4 regions of the Streptomyces sp. NPDC107454 genome follow, and region 1 is predicted to be linked to each of the others. Evidence: riboswitches for the same ligand, from Rfam matches in the RefSeq annotation. Region 1 holds a riboswitch; each other region holds the start of a gene.
The links. Region 1 has a riboswitch for cyclic di-AMP ahead of ACZ69M_RS38190 (C40 family peptidase). Riboswitches for the same ligand answer to the same signal wherever they lie in the genome.

Region 1 (4,192 bases):
CGTCTTAACACGGCCTCGTCCAGGACCGCGGTCAGTTCCAGCGGCGGATTCGAACGCAGGACGTCCTGCCGGGCGAGGCGCACCTCGACGAGCGCGTCGAGCTTGCCGTCCTCCAGGCCGCCGACGGCGACCCGGGTCACCTCCCGTGCGTACTCGGGCGTCTGGAGCAGTCCGGGTACCACCGAGGTCTCCAGCGTGCGCATGCCGCTGGCCTGGGACTCCAGACTGATGAAGTCGCGGTACGTGGGCGGCAGGACGCCGCGGTAGGCGTGCCACCAGTGATGGCGGCCGTTGCCCTCGGAACCCGCGAGGCCGACCAGGAGCTCCCGTAACTCGTGCCCGGTGACGGCGTAGGCGTCCAACAGGCGCTCCACATCAGCCGGTTTCACTCCACTGATACCGGTCTCGATCCGGCTCACCTTCGACTGGTGCCAGCCGACGAGACGGGCCGCCTCACCACTGGTGAGGCCCGCATCGGCGCGCAGCGCGCGCAGTTCGGCACCGAGCTTGCGGCGGCGCACCGCGGGACCGTGCTGCATGGCCGTACTCCTTACTCCTCCCGAGCCGCCCAAATACGCTCCGCCGTCGCAGAGTTCACCGCATCGAGCGACAGATATATGCATATCTCGGTGGATCGCACCCGTGACCGGCCCAGTGATGGCAGTCTGGCGCGAAGCACCAGTCCGGGACCGTACTCGAACCATCCGCTCCGTGTCGGACTCCGGTCCCGTGGGAAAGGGACGACGTCGCCATGGCAGATCACCAGGAAGCATCCGTCACTCTGCCGAGCGATCCCGCCTCGGTCTCCGCGGCCCGGAAATTCGTCGCCGATGTGCTGGTCGAATGGGGCCTGCCGTGCGACGCCGAAGTCGCGGACACCGTACGCCTGATCGTGTCAGAACTAGCCACCAACGCCGTCCAGCACACGTTCGGGCAGTCGCCCACCTTCACGGTGGACGTCCGGCTCGACCGAGACGAACACCTGCGGATCGGCGTCACCGACAGCCATCCGCGCTTTCCCAAACGTCTGCCCGCCGCCGTCCAGCAGGACAACGGACGCGGCATGGTGATCATCCGCTGGCTGACCGCCGAATGCGGCGGCAGACTCGTCGTCCGGCCCACCCGCGAGGGTGGCAAGACGGTCGCCATCGAGCTGCCCTGGACGGTGCCGGCCCAGCCGGTGACGGCCGGTGGCCCACAAGAGCCCTGAGGGGCGGCTCAGTTGTGTGTCTGCCCCGTCCGGCGCTCGCGGCGGGGCCCGGAAGTTCTCGGTCACCGGCGCCGACCGGTCCCCGGTCCGGTGGACGACGGCGATCGTACGGCGCGGATCTTCGCTTTCGAGCGAGTCGAGGCCCGGTCCCGGCGACCGCGGCCCCACCGGAGCCGCCGCCGACCCGGCCACCATCTCCGGCGCGCCCGCCCGGTCCGCCCGGTCCGGCCGGTTCGGCCGGCGGCAGCCGGGACGAGCCGGCCGCCGCGGTTCGTGCCCGCGGGCGGTCCTGCGATGAGCGCGCTCACGGTTCTCGGTCCGGTGCTCCTTTCGGAGCCGTCGCTTCGCTGACGACGGCACGGTGCACCAGGCCGGGCAGGAGGCCCCACAGCGCCACACAGACGAGCAGGGTGCCCGCGCCCGAGGCGATCCCGGCGGCGCGTCCCAGCGCCACGTCCACGACGAGCAGTACCGATCCCGTCAGCGCCAGCATGAGCACGCCCATCCCGACCGTGGCCAGGACGGAGGAGACCCGCACGATGGCCGGCTTCGCGCCCTGCCGGAACAGCGACCTGTGCAGCGCGGCGGGCGCCGTGAAGAGCGCGGCGGCCACCACGGCCAGCAGGAGGGTGGTGACGTACGTGGCGCGCTGCACGGTGTCGAGGGACGGGAAGCGCGGGGTGAACGCCAGCGTCAGCAGGAACGCGAAGAGGATCTGCACACCGGTCTGCGTGACGCGCAGCTCCTGGAGCAGCTCGCCGAAGTTGCGATCGGCGCGCTCCAGGGACGTCTCGTTCCGTTCCTCGGGGGAAGGTCGCTCAGCCATGGTGAACGAGTAACCGGTTCGTCCGCCTTTCACGCCCGGGGGTGGAACCCCGAGGGGGTGCCGGCCGGCGGCACCCCCTCGGGCAGGTCAGCTGACCCGGCCGTACCAGACGCTCTTCGTCCAGATCTTCTGCAGCTTCACGACCTCCCCTGTCTTCGGGGAGTGCCAGATCTTTCCCTTCCCGGCGTAGATGCCGACGTGGTACACGTTCCGGCCCGAGTGGAAGAACACCAGGTCTCCGGCCTTGCGGTGGGACGCGGAGATGTGGTGCGTCTTGTTGTACTGCGCCGCGGCCGTACGAGGCAGCGTCTTGCCCGCCTTCTTGTACGAGTAGAGCGTGAGCCCGGAGCAGTCGAAGCGGCGTGGTCCGGCGGCGCCGTACTGGTACGGGGAGCCCTTCTTGGAAGCCGCGACCTGAAGTGCCCTCGTCGCCAGCGTGGCCGCTTCGGCGTCGGACGCGACGCCAGGAACCACGAGGCTGCCGCCCACGGCGGCAAGGGTGAGCGCCGAGGCCGTACCGGCCCGGGTCCACAGCGACGGGACACGATTGAGCGCAGTCATGCGCAACCCTTCGTCAGCCGCCTGTGAAGGATGACCTGTCGGATTCGGGCTGGCGAAGTAGCCCGGCCGCTTGCGCGGCTTCACCCCAAGGACCGCCCGGATCTCTCCGGCGACCCGTCTTGCTGGGTCCTCCACTCCTGCCGATGCACTTCTGTCGACCGGTCATCCGGGCAGCGGCAGGACTCGGCGTCCGCCCGGACCGCCCCGCCGCTGTGGCGGGGGCTTGTCGTCGGAAGGGATCTTCACGCATAGCGGTCAGAAAATCCGAGCGGAACCGGCGATTTGTGGCGTTACTCACCACTCACCCGTTCGGGTGGACGACCCTCTGTTCGGGCGATGTTGGGCACGCCGACGACGCGCCCACCAGCACCGGAGCGTCTCATTCCGCCTCTGGGCTACGCGCGTTGCGCAACTTTTTCGGTTCCCCGAAGGGGCCCCTGACTACTCCATCAGGGGGTACACCATCTGGTCCGTTTGAACCCCGGGCCGGACGCCTCGCCGACTCGGCGCGCACGGCGACCCGGGTGTGGGTGCGTCAGTTGTCGGCGTCGGGCGGCAGGGTGACGCGGGCCGCCCGCCGCTCACCGTCGAGGACGCGCAGGGCCTGCGCCAGCGTCGGCGCGTGCACCTCGCTCTCGCCGCGCTGGTGCATCAGCGCGAGGGCGTCCCGCAGCTCGGAGGCCTTGGCGACCAGCGCCTGGGCGGCACGCAGCCCGCGGTAGGTGTCTCCGGGCCTGGCCGGGTTGATACGGCCCAGCAGGTCGACCACGTCGAGGTAGCGGTCGATCAGCTCGGCCTCGGCGCGCGTCAGCGCGGGCAGCGGGGGCAGTTCGGGCACCATCGGCGGATCACCTCGCGTCGGGTGTGGCGTTCCTCGCACCGGGCGCGGTGCGCGAGGTCTTGCGGCTGGGGATGATCCCGTCCACCAGTCCGTACGCCAACGCGGCCTGAGCGTCCAGGATCTTGTCCCGCTCGATGTCGGCGGCGACCTGTTCAGGACTCTGCCCCGTGTGCCGTACGAGCATGTCCTCCAGCAGCTTCCGAGTGCGCATCAACTCCTCGGCCTGGAGGGCCAGATCGCTCGCCTGTCCCTGTACCGGCTCGGGAAGTGACGGCTGGTGGATCAGCACCCGGGCTCCCGGCAGTGCGAACCGCTTGCCCGGCGCGCCGCCGGCCAGCAGCACGGCGGCGGCCGACGCGGCCTGCCCCAGACAGGTGGTCTCCACGTCGCAACTGACGAACTGCATCGTGTCGTAGATCGCCGTCATCGCGCTGAACGAGCCGCCGGGGGAGTTGATGTACAGCGCGATGTCCTGGTCCGGCGCCAGGTATTCGAGGTGCATGAACTGCGCCATCACGTCGTTCGCCGAGGTGTCGTCGATCGGCGTCCCGAGGAACACGATCCGCTCGTCGAGCAGCTTCGAGTACGGATCCAGGGTCCGGTGCCCCATGCTCGTCCGTTCGGTGAACTCGGGCAGGACGTGACGGGCGGACGGTTCATTCATGGCACGCGCCTCCTGTGAAGGGTTCTGTAAAAAATGTACAGGACGTACAGATCGTGGGAGGGGTGCTCGGCTGACAGCGAAAATCCCGGT
Region 2 (4,192 bases), on a different contig from region 1:
GAGTACGGCTTCTACGCGGTGTACGGGGCGTTCATGGTGCCCGCGTTCGGTCTGCTCACCTTCCTCGTCATCTGGACGCGGCAGCGGGAGCTGAAGACCGTACGGACCGAACTTCCGGCGTACGCGGCGGCCGGATGGCTCACCCCTCCCGAGCCGTACGTGCTCGGCTCGATGCGGGCGCGGCGGCTGGCCCGCGACTACGCCGCCCACCACTTCGGCAGGGCGGCGGCGCGCTCGGTCGCCCAGTACGAGGCGTACGCGACCTCGCTGGCGTTTCTGCGGCACCGGGGGCGCAGTGGCCGCGCCAACGCCGACTTCGTCGTACGGGAGCGGGAGTTGCTGCACGAGCTGTGGCGCCGCCGGGAGGTCGCCCGCCCCTCCCTCGCGTACGCGGCCCACGCGTCGGCCCCGGCCGTACCGGTGCCGCCGCAGCTACCGCCGCCGTGGCCCGGGTACGGCTACGCGCCGGTGCCCGGCCAGGTGAACCCCGCCGGCGCGACCCCGTACCCCGCCGGCGCGACGACCCCGTATCCCGCCCCGGCGACGCCGTACCCCGCGTACAACCCCTACCAGTCGTAGGCCTCAGGCGGACGCCTCCGTCAGCCTGGCCACCTCCGCGTCCGTCAGGGTCAGGTCGGCGACCGCCAGCAGAGCGGGCAGCTGCTCGACCGTCCGTGCGGAGGCGATCGGCGCCGCGACCGTCGGCCGGGCGGCGAGCCAGGCGAGGGCGACCGTGGCGACCTCGGCGTCATGGGCCCCGGCGACCTCGTCGAGGGCGGCCAGGACACGGATGCCGCGCTCGGTGCCGAGGTGCTTGCCCGCGCCCTCGGCCCGCGCGGACTCGACCGTCGTACCCGGGCGGTACTTGCCGGTGAGGAAGCCGGACGCGAGCGCGAAGTACGGCATGGCGGCCAGGCCGGTCCTGGAGGCGACCTCCTGGAGCGGGCCCTCGTAGGTGTCGCGCGAGACGAGGTTGTAGTGGGGCTGGAGGGCGACGTAGCGGGCGAGGCCCTCGCGGTCGGAGAACTCCACGGACTCCGCGAGCCGCTCGGCGGAGATGTTGGAGGCGCCGATCTCCCGGACCTTGCCGGCCCGGACCAGTTCGTCCAGCGCGCCGATGATCTCCTCGACCGGCACCGAGGTGTCGTCGAAGTGGGTGTAGTAGAGGTCGATGTAGTCCGTGCCGAGGCGGCGCAGCGAGGCGTCGGCGGCGGCCTTGATGTTCGCCGGGGACAGGCCCTTGTACTCGGGGTGGGTACTGACCTTGGTGGCGAGGACGACGTCGGAGCGGTTGCCGCGCGCGGCGAACCACTTGCCGATGACGGTCTCCGACTCACCGCCCGTGTGGCCGGGGATCCACGCGGAGTAGCCGTCGGCGGTGTCGACGAAGTTGCCGCCCCCGGCCGTGTACGCGTCGAGCACGGCGAAGGACTGCGCCTCGTCGGCGGTCCAGCCGAAGACGTTGCCGCCGAGGGAGAGCGGGAAGACCTCGAGGTCGGAGGAGCCGAGCTTGCGTAGAGAAGTCATGCCTTATTTCAACAGCCGTAGCGGATTCCCATATTCCGCATACGGCCCCCGGGAACGATCAGGGGTTCAGGCCCTTGCTGTGCAGCCACGCCATCGGGTCGATCGCGCTGCCGCCGCCCGGGTGAACCTCCAGGTGCAGATGCGGCCCGGTCACGTTGCCGGTCGCGCCCACGCGCCCGATGACGTCGCCGGTGGCCACCTTCTGCCCCACGCTGACGCTGATGGACGACTGGTGGCAGAACCACAGCTCCGTGCCGTCGTCGAGGGTGAGGATGGTGCGGTAGCCGTACGAGCCGGCCCAGCCCGCCTCCGTGATCGTGCCGCTGTGGATGGCCTTGATCAGCGTGCCGGTGGGGGCCGCGAAGTCGAGGCCGGTGTGGTAGCCGGAGGACCACATGGAGCCGGCGTCACCGAAGCGGGAGGTCAGGGTGTACGAGGAGGTCGGCAGCGAGTAGCTCTTGGCGAGCTCGGCGAGGCGCGCGGCCTCGGCCTTCTGCTTGGCTTCCTCGTCCGCCTTCTTCTTCGCGGCGGCGACCTTGGCCTCGGCGTCGTCCTTCTGCTGGGCGGCCAGCGCGACCGCCTTCTTCGCGGCGGCGGACTCGGCGGCGTCCTGGGCCGCCTTGTCGATCTGGTCCTGCTGCGACTCGGCCTGCTGGATGATGCGGGCGCGCAGCGCCTCGCCCGCGTCCGTGTTGCCCTGCGCGGCGTCGGCGCTGGTCACACCGGCGCTGGTGAGCGGGGTGGCGGAGCCCTTCGGCGTACTGGAACCACCGTCGGATATCAGCGCCTTGGCCGATTCGGTGACCGAGGAGAGGTCGGGCAGCGAGATGGAGACCGGCGGCTTGCCGGGCGCCGCGGTGGCCATGCCGCCCGCGCCGACGGCGGCGATGACGCCGACGCCCAGGACCGTGGAGCTGCGGGCGAGTCCTCCGCCGCGCTGCTTGGAGACGCGGTGCCGGCCACGGAGGGGACGGACGGAATCCTCGGTGGGGTTCCACTCCTCCCAGGGGCCCTCGTCCTTGCCGTAGGCGTAGCCAAAAGTCTGGGTGTCGTTCGGCGGGAACGAAGTGGGCTGGGCAGGCCGATTGGACGCCACGTGGGCGTGCTCCTTTCCTTCCTTCTCGCCTACCGGGTTAGCTGACGGGTTCGGAGCAGGAAGGTCTCCTACGCGCGTCAACCCACGGTGTCTCCACCGTGAAAGACGCTCGATTCACCCCAAGTTGGTGGTTCCCCGGTTCCCTCGCGGGATTCGGCGCGTGCGCACGGAGCCGACTCTTGTGACGGCTGGGACGACCGCGCTGCGTTATCGAACGTTAATAGACGCGGGTACCGGATTCCAAGCTGTTCGTACTGATCATTAACCACTTTTGGCCAGGACTTACCGCCCATGACCGGCGGAAATCGGGCGAGTTGGCCGCACCTCCCTACCCGGCGGTTATTTGACGGTGCGTCAGTTGTTATGCGGAGGGACATCGCCCGATCACCCCTCGTGACATCGATCAAGAAAGCCCGTTTCCGTGGCTACGGCCGCCGTACGGCGAGCAGCGCCATGTCGTCCGTCAGGGCCCCGCCCGTGTGCAACCGGACCTCCTCCACGAGCGTGGCCAGCAGGGCGTCGGGGCCGGGGAAGGTCCGTCCGGCCAGGCGCGCGGCCGGATCGTAGAAGCGCCCCTGCGCGTCGCGGGCCTCGGACAGTCCGTCCGTGTAGAAGAGGAGCGTGGCCCCGTGCGGGAACTCCGTCTCCTCGGCACGGTCCGGCCAGCAGCCCAACTCGCCCATGCCCAGCGGCAGTGCGGGGTTCGCGGCGGCGAGCGTGACCAGCGTTCCGTCCGCGTGCAGCAGCAGCGGCGCCGGATGGCCGCGGTTGACGATCCTTACGAGGCCGCCCTCGGGCGTGATCTCCGCGAGGACGGCGGTGGTGAACCCCTCGAAGGCGTCGAGGCCCTCGCGCCGGGTGCCCTCGCGGGCCAGCGCCCGCTCCAGCCGCTGCGCGACCGCCTCCGGCGTGGCCTCCTGCTCGGCCGCCTCCCGGAACGCCCCGATGACCACGGCGACGGCGGCCACCGCGTCCATGCCCTTCCCGCGTACGTCGCCCACGACCAGCCGTACGCCGTGCGGGGAGTCCTGCACCGCGTACAGGTCGCCGCCGATGAACGCGCCCGCCTGCGCGGCCTCGTAGCGCGCGGCGACGTCGAGGCCGCCGATCCGCTGGTCGGGTTCCGGCAGGACGGCACGCTGGGCCGCCTCGGCGATCTGGTGGGCCGAGGCGAGTCGTTCGTCGGTGCGGCGGACGAGGATGTTGATGAGCACGGCCAGCACGCCGACGGTCGCCACGGTGGCGACCTCCGTGAGCGCGTCCACCTTGAAGACGATGCCCAGCCGGATGTGGACCGTGAGCACCACGACGAGCGCCGTGACGCCGGTGAGCACGGTGCCGCGCAGCGAGAAGAGCGGGGCGGCCACGAGCGGCGCGGCCGTGAAGAGGGGGCCGGCGGTGAAGGCCATCGGGGTGAAGTAGTCGTAGAACGCGCCGACCAGGATGAGCAGTGCGGGCAGCACCCGGACGAGGCTGCGCGCGCAGGAGATCCGGCTGTGGTCCGCCTCGGGCGGGCGGGGCACCGGCTCGTCCCCCAGCCCCGGATCGGGCACGGGGTCCTCGGGCAAT
Region 3 (4,192 bases), on a different contig from region 1:
GCGGGAAGGCGCTGCGGCCCGCGTACACCGCCGCGTCGTCGAGGATCTCCTCGATGCGCAGCAGCTGGTTGTACTTGGCGACGCGGTCCGAGCGGGCCGGGGCGCCGGTCTTGATCTGGCCGCAGTTCACCGCGACGGCGAGGTCGGCGATGGTGACGTCCTCGGTCTCACCGGAGCGGTGGGACATCATGCACTTGAAGCCGTTGCGCTGGGCCATCTCGACGGCGTCCAGGGTCTCGGTCAGCGAGCCGATCTGGTTGACCTTGACGAGCAGGGCGTTCGCGGAGCCCTCCTCGATGCCGCGGGCCAGGCGCTCCGGGTTGGTGACGAAGAGGTCGTCGCCGACGATCTGGACCTTGTCGCCCAGCTTCTCGGTGATGACGTTCCAGCCGGCCCAGTCGTCCTCGTACAGCGGGTCCTCGATGGAGACCAGCGGGTACGCGGAGACGAGCTCCTCGTAGTACTCGGTCATCTCGGCGGCCGAGCGGGACTTGCCCTCGAACTCGTACTTGCCGTCCTTGTAGAACTCGGACGCGGCGACGTCGAGCGCGAGCGCGATCTGCTCACCGGGGATGTATCCGGCCTGCTTGATGGCCTCGAGGATGAGGTCGAGCGCGGCGCGGTTCGACTCCAGGTTCGGGGCGAAGCCGCCCTCGTCGCCCAGGCCGGTGGACAGGCCCTTGGTCTTCAGCACCTTCTTGAGGGTGTGGTAGACCTCGGCGCCCCAGCGCAGGGCCTCGGAGAAGGACTCCGCGCCGATCGGGGCGATCATGAACTCCTGGATGTCCACGTTGGAGTCGGCGTGCGAGCCGCCGTTCAGGATGTTCATCATCGGAACGGGCAGCAGGTGCGCGTTCGGGCCGCCCAGGTAGCGGAAGAGGGGGAGGTCGGACGCCTCGGAGGCGGCGTGCGCGACGGCGAGCGAGACGCCGAGGATGGCGTTGGCGCCGAGCGAGCCCTTGTTGTCGGTGGCGTCCAGGTCGAACATCGCCTGGTCGATCAGGCGCTGCTCGGTGGCGTCGTAACCGACGAGCTCCGGTCCGATCTGCTCGATGACGGCGAGGACGGCCTTCTCGACACCCTTGCCGCCGTAACGGTTGGGGTCACCGTCACGCAGCTCGATGGCCTCGAAGGCGCCGGTGGACGCGCCGGACGGAACGGCGGCACGACCCGTGCTGCCGTCGTCGAGGCCGACCTCGACCTCGACCGTGGGGTTGCCTCGGGAGTCCAGGATTTCCCGGGCTACGACGACGTCGATGGACGGCACGAGCATCTCCTTCTGGGATGTGACGCGGGTACGCGGAGCCTGTGATGGCTTCGCGACATGAGCCTAACCGCCCCGGGGGGATCGGCCAGCCGGTCGCCCACCCCTTGGGCAGAACTGAACGTACACATTGTTCCAGAACGGAACAAAAACGGGTACGGAAATCTGGGTGCGAAACGCTCCGCACGAAATGCCGGAGACGAAATGCCGGAGACGAAAAACCCCGCTCCGGTGCGTACGGGGGAACACGCACCGGAGCGGGGAGCCCGTGGGGACGGGGGCGACCCTCACCGGGGTCTCCAGTGTGGAGACCCCTTTTATGTGGGACCTGTCATTCAGCTGGGGTGAGGCTACCGATCATCAGCTGAGGTGCAGCTGCTGACCCGGGTAGATGAAGTCGGCGTCGGCGACGATGTCCTTGTTCAGCTTGAACAGCTGCTGCCAGCCGCCCTTGACCTTCTTCTTCTCGGCGATCGAGCTGAGGCTGTCACCCTTGACGACCTTGTACTCGCCGTCACCCTTCTTGACCTTCTTGCCGGTCGGGGTGGAGACGGTCTTCTGGGCGGCCGGGCGGGACGCCGAACGGGAGGCCGCGGTGTCCGTCGAGCGGGTGGTGGTGCCGGCGCTCGGCGAGCTGTTCGACGAGGAGCTGTTCGAGGAAGACGAGGTCGACGGGGTGCTCGCACCGCCGGTGTACGCGGCGCTCGACAGGCCCGTGCCACACGTCGGCCAGGCGCCCTTGCCCTGCGCGGCGAGGACCTTCTCGCCGACGGTGATCTGCTGCGACTTGGACGCCTGGTTGGCGGTCGCGGCGTACGCGGTGCCGCCGTACGCGGCCCAGGTGGAAGACGAGAACTGCAGACCGCCGTAGTAGCCGTTGCCGGTGTTGATGGACCAGTTCCCGCCGGACTCGCACTGGGCGACGGCGTCCCACTGGGAGGCGGTGGCGGCGGAGGCGTTGCCGGCCGCCATCAGCGGAGCGGCGATGGCGACACCGGTGACACCGGCGAGCGTGGCGACACGAGTGGCCTTGGACGGACGGCGGTGCTTGCCCTTGCTGGAAAACAGCATGGAGAGATCCCCTCACCGACGCCTGCGAGGTGAGCTGTCGGGTTCGGGCGGGTGAGTGCCCGGCCGTGCGCTCTGAGCGCTCGGCTTCACCCCAAGCCGCTCCCGGTCAACTACCGGGCGCGGCGCGTACCTTGGGTCCCCCGCTCCTGCCTACGGCGCTGACGCGTCGACTGTTCCCGTACGGCCGTTGGCAGGATTCGGCGTTGACGACCGTCGGGGCCCGCTGTGGCGAGCGGTCATGACCGTAAGCAGTCGATCGGCTGAATTCCAAAGACGATCAGGGCCTTTGAGATCCATCTCTCACTCACGCCAAACCGGACATTACACAGCGAACCATGACGTGAACTGCCCCTACTTTTCGCCCGATTCGGCACCAACTGCAAGGCTCTGACCGGGGAGGATGAGGTTCGGGTCGACGCCGACCGTCTTCTTGTTCGCGTCGTACAGCTCGGCCCATCCGCCTTCGAGGTCAAGGGCGTCCGCGATGGTCCAGAGATTGTCTCCGGCGCGCACGACGTAGGAGCCGTCGACGACATCACGGGAGGCGCCGGCGCCGCGCGAGGCATGCCGCCCGGAGGAGTCGTCGCTACGGCCGTCCACGGCGCTGTCGGTGGTGTTCTCGTCCGCGGTGCCGCCGCGGTGGCGCCCCGCACCGGTCGTCGCGTTCTCGGACGTGCCGGAAGAGTCGCCACCCTGGCCGGAGTTGCCCGAGTTGTCACTCTTCGACGCATCCGTGTCGGAGCCGTCCGACCCCTGGGCGTCGCCGCTGGTGTCGGCCTTCGTCGTGTTCTCGGCCGCCTTCCCGGTCGCCTTCGAGGACGAACCGGATGAAGACGAGCCGGACGAAGACGAATCGGACTTCGAGCCGGAAGAGGCCGACGGGTTCGAAGTTTTGGACGAACTGGATGAACCGGAGGAACCGGATGAATCCGATGTACTGGACGAGTCGTTCGCCACGCCCGTGTCGACCAGGATGTTGCCCGAGTTCTTGCTCAGCCCGGAGAGCGGTCCACAGGTCGGCCAGGCGGTGAGGCCCTGGTGGTCGAGGAGCTTCTCGGCGATGGCTATCTGCTGCGAGCGGCTGGCCTCGTCGGCGCTCGACGCGTAGGCGAGGCCGCCGTACTTCTCCCAGTCCGCCTGGCTGATCTGGAGCCCGCCGTAATACCCGTTGCCGCTGTCGGCACTCCACTGGCCGGCGCTCTCGCACTCGGCGACCCGGTCCCACGTGGTGCCGTCGGCCGCGCTCGCGCTGGTGGCACCGAGCAACGGGATCGCGATGGCGGATCCGGTCACTCCTGCCGCGACGATGAGGGCCGGGGCCTGACGGGGGCGACGATGGCGGCCGTTCCCGGAGAGCATGCGGAAGCCTTTCACGTGACAGCAGGTGACTACGCGACGTGTGAGTCGCGTTGACGAGTGAACGTATCCGCACCCGAACACTTGTCACAAGTCGATGCAGCGTAGATCACGTGAAGATCACAGAGTTGAGTGCGCGTCAGGTTTGAGCGTCCGTGGGTGTATGGTCGCCCGCTATCGCGCGACCGGTACCGGAGGCGTGAACTCCACTGGAAGCGTGCGCAATCCACGCATAATGAGCCCGCCACGCCAGCGCAAATCGGCCGAATCTCCCGCGAGTTGAAGGTCGGGGAGACGGGTGAGGAGGGTGGCGAGCGCGGTCTGGCCCTCCAGTCGGGCGAGCGGGGCGCCGAGGCAGTAGTGGATGCCGTGGCCGTAGCCGAGGTGTTGGTTGTCACGGCGGGAGAGGTCGAGGGTGTCCGGCTGTTCGAACCGCGCGGGGTCACGGTCCGCAGCCGCGAGGACCACGAGGACGGGGTCGCCGGGCGCGATGCCCTGCCC
Region 4 (4,192 bases), on a different contig from region 1:
GGCGTCCGGTTCTCTCCGTGCAGACCCTGGGCGGGCGGGGCGAGGAGCTCTCCGCCGACCATGTCATCGCGGCGACCGGATATCGCGTGGACATCGCCGCGATGGACTTCCTGGCACACGAGTTGCGTACGGCGCTCGCGGTGAGCCGCGGCACTCCCAAGCTCGGTGCGGGGTACTGCTCCTCGGTGCCCGGGCTGTACTTCACGGGGTTGCCGGCGGCGGCTTCGTACGGGCCGGTGATGCGGTTCGTGTGCGGTACGGAGTTCGCTTCGCCGCGGCTGGCCAAGCACTTGGCGGGCGCGCACGGGTGAGGTGACCGGGGTCAGTACGGCCGGAGGGGTCGGTGACTGGTGGGCCACGCCGTGGGCGGGGCCCAACCCGTCGCGCCGGAGCTTGTGTTGGGCTCAGACGGGCACAGTCACCGCAGCCGCGTCATCCTCTGGAGTGACATTCCGCTCGGAGTCTTTTCGTACCGCCCGCTCGGTGTGCGGGGGCGGAAGTGCGCTTTGTACACCCAGTACGCCCCGTACGGTGAACGGCGTTGCTGACGGGATACCGGACGTCGTCCGGTTCACGCCGGGCCGATGAGTCGTTCGATCCGTATTCTTCGGATCATGGCCGCTCCGACTGCATATTCACTTATCGCCACTGACCTGGACGGAACGCTGCTCCGCGGCGACGACACCCTCTCCGACCGGTCCCGGGCCGCGTTGGAGAGGGTGGCCGAGGCGGGCGCCCGACACCTGGTCGTGACGGGGCGCCCGGCGCCGAGAGTACGACCGCTGCTCGACGAACTCGGCGGCGCGGGGCTGGCGGTGTGCGGGCAGGGGGCGCAGCTGTACGACGCGGCGGCGGACCGACTGCTGTGGTCGGTGACCCTGGACAGGGAACTCGCGGAGACCGCGATCGGCAAGATCGAGGCGGAGGTCGGGCTGCTCTACGCGGCTGTGGACCAGGACGGTGTGGACGGGCTGACGCTCATCGAGCCGGGGTACGTGATGCCGCATCCGACGCTTCCGGCAGTACGGGTGCACCACCGCGACGACCTGTGGACGGAGCCGATCAGCAAGGTGTTGCTCCGGCACCCCTCGCTGTCCGACGACGAGTTGGCCTCGGCGGCCCGGGGCGTGGTGGGCTCGCTGGCCACCGTCACCATGTCGGGGCCCGGAACCGTCGAACTCCAGCCATGCGGCGTGACCAAGGCAACCGGTCTGGCGCTCGCCGCCGCCCACCTCGGTCTCACTCCCGCCGCCACCATCGCCTTCGGCGACATGCCCAACGACATCCCCATGTTCGACTGGGCCGCCCGGGGGGTCGCCATGGCCAACGCCCATCCGGAGCTGAAGGCGGTGGCCGACGAGGTGACGCTGTCGAACGAGGACGACGGGATCGCGGTGGTGCTGGAGCGGCTGTTCCCGTGCCGGCCGGATCGCTTCCGGGAGTCCGGAGAGCCCGGCGGGTCCCGTCAGCTCTCCGAGTCTCTCCGACCTCACTAGCCGTATCAGCCGTATCAGCCGTATCAGCCGTATCAACTGTATCGGTCATACCAGCTATATCGGCTATATCGGTCGTACTGGCCGTATCGGTCCCGGCAGTCGTACCGGCCCTACCAGCCCTACCGGCCCCGCCGGTCCTGTCAGTAGGGCCCGTTGACGTTGTCGATCGAGCCGTACTTCGCCGCCGCGTAGTTGCAGGCGGCGGTGATGTTCGCGACCGGGTCGTAGGGGTTCATCGACGTTCCCGGCACGTGGTAGGCCTTGAACGTGGGGTCGATGACCTGGAGCAGGCCCTTGGAGGGGATGCCGGCCTTGGCGTTGGAGTCCCAGTTGTTGATGGCCAGGGGGTTTCCGGAGGACTCGCGCATGACGTTGCGGTGGATGCCGTTGTAGGTGCCGGGGATCTTGGCGCGGGCCATGATGTCCAGCGAGTGCTTGATCCATCCGTCGAGGTTGTTCGCGTACGTCTTCGAGGTGGTGGGCGCCGTCTTCGCCGGGCTCGTCTTCGTGGGGGTTTTGACCGTTCTGGTGCCAACGGTCAGGGTGAGGCCCGGACGGAGCGTCGTCGGGTCGGGGCCTATGACCGCGCGGTTGGCGGCGTACAGCTTCGCCGGGCCGCCGCTCGTGGGGTACTTCTTCGCGATCGTGGCCAGGGTGTCGCCCGCGGCCACCTTGTACGTGATGAGCTGGACGTCGGTGCTGGTGGCCGTGGCGGCCTGCGCGCAGGTCGCGCTCACGAGCGGAAGGGCGAGTGCGACTCCGCCCATTCCTGCGGCGAGGATGCCCCGAGTGAGCATGCCCTGGATCTTGAAGTTGCGGTGCTTGCCTCGTGCGGACATGGCGAATTCCTCTCCGGCGCCTGCGAAGTGAGCTGTCGGGTTCGGGCGGGAGCTGCCCGGCCGCACGGTGTGTGCGACTTCACCCCTAGCCGTTCCGGTGTCCGGATCGGCGGCTTACCTGGGTTCCCCGCTCCTGCCGTGCGTGTGTGTGTGGGGGGCTGGGATATTCCGGTCGGCGGCAGGATTGGCGGTCCGTCCGGATCGACGTGAACGTATGCGAGAGCACATGTCCGGAACAAGCCCTCATTTCCCGGTGTAGATCGCTTTCACCTGGGTGATAAGAGGGAGAAAATGCCCGATTAATCCGGAACGCGACGCTCAACTTGCCTTATGCAAAGGGGGAGTCGTCAAGAGGGGATAAAGAGCCCACTTCGCATGGGAGTGACCCAATTCACGCGACCAAGCAGAAATAAAGCGGCACTGGCGGCAAATCGGACATCACGCCTCGACTGTCCAGACCGGTGAGCCCGCGGGCGGAGCCGGGCGGACCTCCCACACGGGCAGGGCCGTGTCGGGGTCGTCGTCGGGCAGCCGGCCGGTATTGGGCTTGAAGTAGAGGCCGTAGGCCCGGTATTCGGGGAGTTCGTGGCACATTGGGTCCGGGTAGGGCTCGAACTCCTGCCCCGCGTAAGCCCTGTTGATCCTCGCCGCCGCCTCGGCCCGGGGGATCCCGAAACGCGTGACCATCTCGTCGGCCATTTCGCGGAAGTACGCGAGCATCCCCTCGTCCAGGGCCATCAGGAATTCACCGGTCCGCGCCATGCTCCTCAGGGTTGCCCATGCCGCCGCCGGGCCTCCGGTCCGCTGTCCGGGGGATTCTTCTCTCCCACGTCCGATGGAAGACCACCTCGCTGCCGTCCTTGCAGATCAGCTCGTTCGAGGTGATGAACTCCCGGGCGTCGCAGCTGAGTTCGGAGCGTGTCTCGACCCGGGCGTCCCAGGGCAGCTCCGGGCGGTGCAGACGGATCGACCTCGTCGAGCGGGTACGGGCGGAGAGCGGGTCCGATTCGTCGATGGTGTAGGTGTCCCGGGCGTCCTCCGTGCATTCGAGGCCGTCCGGGTGGACACGGGTGCCGTCCTGGCCGGGGTCGACCTCCAGGCGCCACTCGCCCCTCGCCACGTCACGGGCGACCAGGCGTTCGGGGCGGGGCTCGTCAAGGGTGGCCGGGGATGTCACTCCCAGGGGTTCGGACTGCTCCGGCTCCTCGAAGGTGATCCTCGGGTCCGACTCCCTTGCTCGCACCGGAAGTTCGAGGGAACTGGCCGCCGGGTCCAGGACGAACCCCGCCGCCGAGCCCGGCTGGGGCCAGATCCACGGCCAGTAGGCGGAGGAGAGGGAGAGCCGGATGCGGTGGCCGGGCGGGAACGCGTAGCCGATGGCGGTCAGGTCGAAAACCACGTCCTCCGTAGAGCCCGGATTCCAGGAGGCAGCGTGGTCGGGGCCGTAGCGCGCTGTCAGGTTCAGAGCACCCCGGGTCACCAGCGTCGAGGAGCCGTCGGCGGCGACGTCGCACACCCGGGCGATCACCTGACCCCAGGGGGAGTGGGACGTCAGACGGAGGCGGACCCTGGGGCGCCCCAGGATCCAGGTCTCCCCCGGGACCTCGAACTCGAAGCAGGCCGATCTCGCGTCCTCCTCCCGCTGGTTCGGCGGCAGGTCCGCGTCGTTCCCGACGGGGCGGAAACGGCCCGCGTCCACGCCCGTGTGCTGAGGGGAGCGCACCAGCACCGGTGCGCCCCGCAGCGCGTACGCGATCGGGGTCACGGAGGGGGAGGGCCAGGCGGTGTCGCCCACCCAGCGGCCGGGAAGGGACGGGTACGTCGTCGCCGGAGGGTGCGCGGCCATGACGTAGGAGC

Region 2: linked by a shared signal. The riboswitch ahead of ACZ69M_RS36105 (M23 family metallopeptidase) and the one ahead of ACZ69M_RS38190 (C40 family peptidase) in region 1 are both predicted to bind cyclic di-AMP.
Region 3: linked by a shared signal. The riboswitch ahead of ACZ69M_RS45345 (transglycosylase family protein) and the one ahead of ACZ69M_RS38190 (C40 family peptidase) in region 1 are both predicted to bind cyclic di-AMP.
Region 4: linked by a shared signal. The riboswitch ahead of ACZ69M_RS16250 (transglycosylase SLT domain-containing protein) and the one ahead of ACZ69M_RS38190 (C40 family peptidase) in region 1 are both predicted to bind cyclic di-AMP.

What each region holds. Positions count from the first base shown of each region.
Region 1 is NZ_JBVJPA010000017.1:152,172-156,363, forward strand. It holds gene ACZ69M_RS38175 (helix-turn-helix domain-containing protein) at 1-539, opposite strand, end outside; gene ACZ69M_RS38180 (ATP-binding protein) at 752-1,210, shown strand; gene ACZ69M_RS38185 (DUF6328 family protein) at 1,515-2,036, opposite strand; gene ACZ69M_RS38190 (C40 family peptidase) at 2,124-2,597, opposite strand; cyclic di-AMP (ydaO/yuaA leader) riboswitch at 2,601-2,755, opposite strand; gene ACZ69M_RS38195 (hypothetical protein) at 3,133-3,438, opposite strand; gene ACZ69M_RS38200 (ATP-dependent Clp protease proteolytic subunit) at 3,446-4,102, opposite strand.
Region 2 is NZ_JBVJPA010000016.1:20,437-24,628, forward strand. It holds gene ACZ69M_RS36095 (PrsW family intramembrane metalloprotease) at 1-579, shown strand, start outside; gene ACZ69M_RS36100 (aldo/keto reductase) at 583-1,527, opposite strand; gene ACZ69M_RS36105 (M23 family metallopeptidase) at 1,586-2,623, opposite strand; cyclic di-AMP (ydaO/yuaA leader) riboswitch at 2,635-2,792, opposite strand; gene ACZ69M_RS36110 (PP2C family protein-serine/threonine phosphatase) at 3,049-4,176, opposite strand.
Region 3 is NZ_JBVJPA010000026.1:30,246-34,437, reverse strand. It holds gene eno (phosphopyruvate hydratase) at 1-1,273, opposite strand, end outside; gene ACZ69M_RS45345 (transglycosylase family protein) at 1,625-2,335, opposite strand; cyclic di-AMP (ydaO/yuaA leader) riboswitch at 2,340-2,503, opposite strand; gene ACZ69M_RS45340 (LysM peptidoglycan-binding domain-containing protein) at 2,687-3,694, opposite strand; gene ACZ69M_RS45335 (cytochrome P450 family protein) at 3,866-4,192, opposite strand, start outside.
Region 4 is NZ_JBVJPA010000006.1:133,308-137,499, forward strand. It holds gene ACZ69M_RS16240 (FAD-dependent oxidoreductase) at 1-311, shown strand, start outside; gene ACZ69M_RS16245 (HAD family hydrolase) at 615-1,496, shown strand; gene ACZ69M_RS16250 (transglycosylase SLT domain-containing protein) at 1,637-2,335, opposite strand; cyclic di-AMP (ydaO/yuaA leader) riboswitch at 2,338-2,457, opposite strand; gene ACZ69M_RS16255 (hypothetical protein) at 2,774-3,097, opposite strand; gene ACZ69M_RS16260 (CocE/NonD family hydrolase) at 3,081-4,192, opposite strand, start outside.